Regions from separate parts of the Undibacterium sp. SXout20W genome, predicted to be linked through region 1. Evidence: predicted binding sites of a transcription regulator. Region 1 holds the regulator's gene; the other holds the start of a gene.

Region 1 (2,417 bases):
GGGCATGAGCCTGGCTGAAGGCGGTCACCTGACTCATGGCATGCCATTGAATATGTCTGGTAAATGGTTCAATGTCGTTTCTTATGGCCTCGATGCAAATGAAGACATCGACTACGACGCCATGGAAAAATTGGCACGCGAAACCAAGCCAAAACTGATCATCGCGGGTGCTTCTGCGTTCGCATTGCGTATCGATTTCGAACGTTTCAGCAAAATCGCTAAAGAAATTGGCGCTTACTTCATGGTCGACATGGCGCACTATGCTGGCCTGATCGCCGCTGGCGTGTACCCAAACCCAGTGCCTTTCGCTGACGTCGTCACATCAACAACACACAAGAGCTTGCGCGGTCCACGCGGCGGCATCATCTTGTCAAACGATGAAACGATTGCGAAGAAAATCAACTCTGCGATTTTCCCGGGCTTGCAAGGTGGTCCGTTAATGCACGTCATCGCTGGTAAAGCTGTTGCGTTCAAAGAAGCGCTGACACCAGAATTCAAAGCCTACCAGGAACAAGTTGTTAAAAATGCGGCAGCACTGGCGCAAACATTGACAGAACGCGGCTTGCGCATCGTTTCTGGTCGCACTGAATCTCACGTGATGCTGGTTGATTTGCGACCAAAAGGTTTGACCGGTAAAGAAGCGGAAGCGATTCTGGGTTCTGCACACATGACATGCAACAAAAACGGCATTCCTAACGATCCACAAAAACCGATGGTAACTTCTGGCATTCGCCTTGGCAGCCCAGCATTCACAACACGTGGTTTTAAAGAAGCAGAAGCAATCAAAGTTGGCCATTTGATTGCGGATGTTTTGGATAATCCTAACGATGCAGCAACGATCGAACGTGTAAAAGCAGCAGTCAAAGAGCTGACTAGTGCTTTCCCTGTTTATGCGAAGTAAGATCTAAATACCTACTGCAAAACGCCACTCGACGAGTGGCGTTTTATTAAGTCAAACTGCAATAAGTTATAAAAGACACCTCGATAATTAAATGAAATGCCCCTACTGTCATCACGACGACACCCAAGTCATCGATACCCGCGTTTCTGAAGAAGGCAACGTTATGCGTCGTCGCCGGCGTTGCGCTCAGTGCGACAAACGGTTCACGACCTACGAACGTATTGAATTGATTATGCCTGTCATCGTCAAGAAAAATGGCAGCCGCTCTGAATACGAGTCAACCAAATTACGAGCCAGTTTGATGTTAGCGTTACGCAAGCGTCCGGTTTCTGCTGAAGCCGTGGATAACGCCGTGCAGAGCATCGAAGAAAAATTACTTGCCAGCGGAGAGCGTGAAATTATGTCGGTGCAGCTCGGCGAACTGGTGATGCGTGAATTAAAACGACTCGACAAAATTGCTTATATCCGCTTTGCCTCGGTGTACAAAAGCTTTGAAGATATTTCGGAATTTGCCGAAGCGATTCAAGAAGTCAATGTCGAGAACCGCGCTGCCGGCAAAAATAAAAATAAGTGACGTCATTTTTAAGCTGACAATCTTTCAGTACGTCTTCAGTACTTCATTTGCACACCAAGTACGTCATCACTGAACTTGGTGATGCCAGGCTGTTATGAACGTCATGTCCGACCGCCAAAAGGAGTGTCATGTTATCACTCAGATCAACACGAGCGCCCAACTTAACGAGAAGCTCGATTTGTGATTAATGTAATGACATTTCATCATGTTACTCAACCATCACTCAAATCCATTACGAACCTCGTGCGTCAGCACGACGCCCGCAATCCAACTATCATTTCGCTCTTGCAGCCGCACCTATCGCCCAGCTTCGAGATGTATATCGAATGCTTCAAATGCGCGCACGACTTCAAAAAGTAATAAGAAGTTGCTTTTTTTGTCAGGCAAACCTTTTTTAACAGCGGCGAAATACGGCGTGGCATACTCTACTTGCGGATAAGTTGATATTTACCAACCCTGTTCGCTCTCCTCGTCAAAGTGCCACTTCACGCCAGCGAAACTTTTATCCATGGCATTTTGTGTGCCACCGACATCAGACTGAATCAATCAATCAAGGCGCCTCAAATGTCAAATACCCCGTCATAAGATTTGTTCGCTGAACCGTTTTGAATCAATTAAATACCCGATAGCAATAAGAAGTGACGATGGCCGCCATTGTGAATCACAGACAATTAAAATACGCGTTAAAAATGTGTATTTTAATTGCCTAAACATAATAAAAACCATAAAAACAATGAAACCTTTATTGATCGAAAACAGTTTTTTGCGCATTGCTCGGCAAATTCGCTTAACTACTTCTGAGAATTGCCGATAACAAGCAAAGAATCCTTTACGGAGAACGACATGAGTGCGTCACCGATTGAGCCACTAACATCAATTTTGCCGACGTTCATCATCGAGCCGGTGAGTAGTGCCGCAACGCCAGCGAACACCGCAATTGAT
Region 2 (2,417 bases), on a different contig from region 1:
CTGCACGAGAAATCCATTCTCGTAGCGCACGTGCCAAGCAGCCATTTATTGCGGTTAACTGCGGCGCAATTCCCGAAACCCTGATGGAAGCCGAATTCTTCGGTTATCGCAAGGGCGCTTTTACTGGCGCTGTGGATGATCGCGAAGGTTTTTTTCAAGCAGCCAATGGCGGCACTCTGATGCTCGACGAGGTTGCTGACTTGCCGCTGGCGATGCAAGTAAAGTTATTACGTGCTATTCAGGAACGCAGCATTCGAAAAGTTGGCGCAACGACGGAAGAATTAGTTGATGTCCGGATTGTTAGTGCAACGCATCAAAACTTGTCACAATGTGTGGCTGAAGGTCGTTTTCGACAAGATTTATATTATCGTTTGAACGTCATTGAATTACGTTTGCCGCCTTTGCGTGAACGCCTTGAGGATATTGAAGACTTATCGACTGCGATATTAAGTAAGCTTAATTGCAAAGATATTGCAATTTCGCCTGATGCCTTGCACGCTTTAGCCACCTATTCATTTCCGGGCAATGTCCGTGAGTTGGAAAATATTCTTGAAAGAGCGGTCGCTTTTGCCGACGATTTCTGTATCGAAGTCGACGATCTGGTGTTGCATGGAAGTCAGAAATTACCAGAGAGACCTCCACAGAATGAAGCGGTGGTCGATTCTGGTAAATCGATAAATCTAAGGGCAAAAATTGGCGAGGAAGGATTTTTTTGTCCTCCATTTCCATGTTCATTACCTGAATTTCTTGACTCTATCGAAGCCGAAATGATCCGCCGAGCCTTACAGCAAACAGGAAATAACCGGACACAGGCTGCCGAATTATTAGGGGTCAGCTTCCGTCAACTACGCTATCAAATTCAGAAATTGAAAATTCAAGAATAGCGATTCACTCTTCCTTGCTCCGTTGTTGTTTATGGATTCTTGTTCGGCGGATGTTGTATTTCCGGATGAGCCTTGTCCTGATATTTCATGGTTGCTCCGGTGGATCTGGTTGTTCTGTGCGCGTTGAGCACGCCTTCTGCCCCTTCACCCAATAGCCTGTTTTTAGCGCCGAGTAGAAATCTTCGGCTGTAAAGACTCAGCTGATCATCCCTTTTCTGACTTTTCGTTAGTGCCCACTTACCCATTTTGATACGAATTTCTGTGGCTTCTTGAAAGTCAATTCCTAAAACCGAAATTTACATAAAAAATAAATCATTTTTGACCCTAAATAGCGGTTGCATCTCGCGAGGCTGGGTACTAGAATTAGGGCTAATCAAAATTTGTGCACTATATGTAGTGGTTTTTTCTTGTTTTACCTTTCTTGCTTCTTTTTCCCCTTTTCGCAATTGCAATTGATTTAAAAAATAAGAAATAGCATAACTTTTAGCGGTTTTTAGCGGAGTTTAGCTATTTGTAGTGATGCGCAACACCTGATCGTAACCGTGCGCGGCGAAGGTTTGTCTGACCGATTCGCCGTGTATCAAGATATAACTGACACTGGAGGCTCAATGCACTCTTCAACTGAAACATCAACGACTTCTATTATTGAAACAGGCTCTCTGCTGAGCGCTACTGGTTCACCTTCCGTGCCGACGACCGTCAATTATGGCGAATACCGTATCATTCGTCGTAATGGTGCTGTCGTAGGATTTGAGCCATCCAAAATCGCCATCGCAATGACCAAGGCATTCTTGGCCGTCAATGGTGGCCAAGGAGCCGCGTCAGCACGCATCCGTGAATTGGTTGAACAACTGACCGCGACCGTGGTCGCGGCTTTGCTGCGCCGCCAACCGACCGGTGGTACGTTTCATATTGAAGATATTCAGGATCAGGTTGAATTGGCGTTGATGCGTTCAGGTGAGCATGATGTCGCGCGCGCGTATGTGTTGTATCGTGCCAAACACCAGGAAGAACGTCGCTTGCAACGCGAAGCGCAACAGGCTTCGCAGGCGCAATTGCCGAAAATTCATGTCATGATTGATGGCGAACGCGTCGTTCTGGAAATCGAAAAAGTCCGGGCATTGATTACCGCGGCTTGCGTTGGCCTGGATAAATTAGCCGATGCTGAAGCGATCTTGACTGAAACGCTGAAAAACTTATACGACGGCGTGCCAGTGGAAGAACTGCATAAGTCCGCCATTTTGGCAGCACGTGCATTGATGGAAAAAGAACCAGCATACAGTCTGGTGACGGCACGCTTGCTGTTGCACACGATCCGTAAAGAAGTCTTTGCAAAAGAAGTTGCGCAGCAGGATGCCGCCGCCGAGTATGTGACTTACTTCCCACAGTTTATCCAAAAAGGTATCGCAGCTGAGTTGCTCGATACTAAATTAGGCGAATTTGATCTTGAGCGTCTGGCGAAAGCTTTGGTGTCGGATCGTGATCTGCAATTTAGTTATATTGGTCTGCAAACTTTGTATGATCGCTATTTCT

Evidence for each region. Region 1 encodes NrdR, which represses ribonucleotide reductase genes. Its sites were predicted from a motif close to CACNANATNTNGTG; they were not measured.
Region 2: ACO0K1_RS02400 (ribonucleoside-diphosphate reductase subunit alpha) is a predicted target of NrdR. The motif match lies at 1,270-1,283, and genes of this name have one in related genera.

Annotation. Positions count from the first base shown of each region.
Region 1 is NZ_JBMPPH010000012.1:84,127-86,543, reverse strand. It holds gene glyA (serine hydroxymethyltransferase) at 1-901, shown strand, start outside; gene nrdR (transcriptional regulator NrdR) at 993-1,475, shown strand; gene ACO0K1_RS08785 (hypothetical protein) at 2,319-2,417, shown strand, end outside.
Region 2 is NZ_JBMPPH010000002.1:164,046-166,462, forward strand. It holds gene ACO0K1_RS02395 (sigma-54-dependent transcriptional regulator) at 1-884, shown strand, start outside; gene ACO0K1_RS02400 (ribonucleoside-diphosphate reductase subunit alpha) at 1,493-2,417, shown strand, end outside.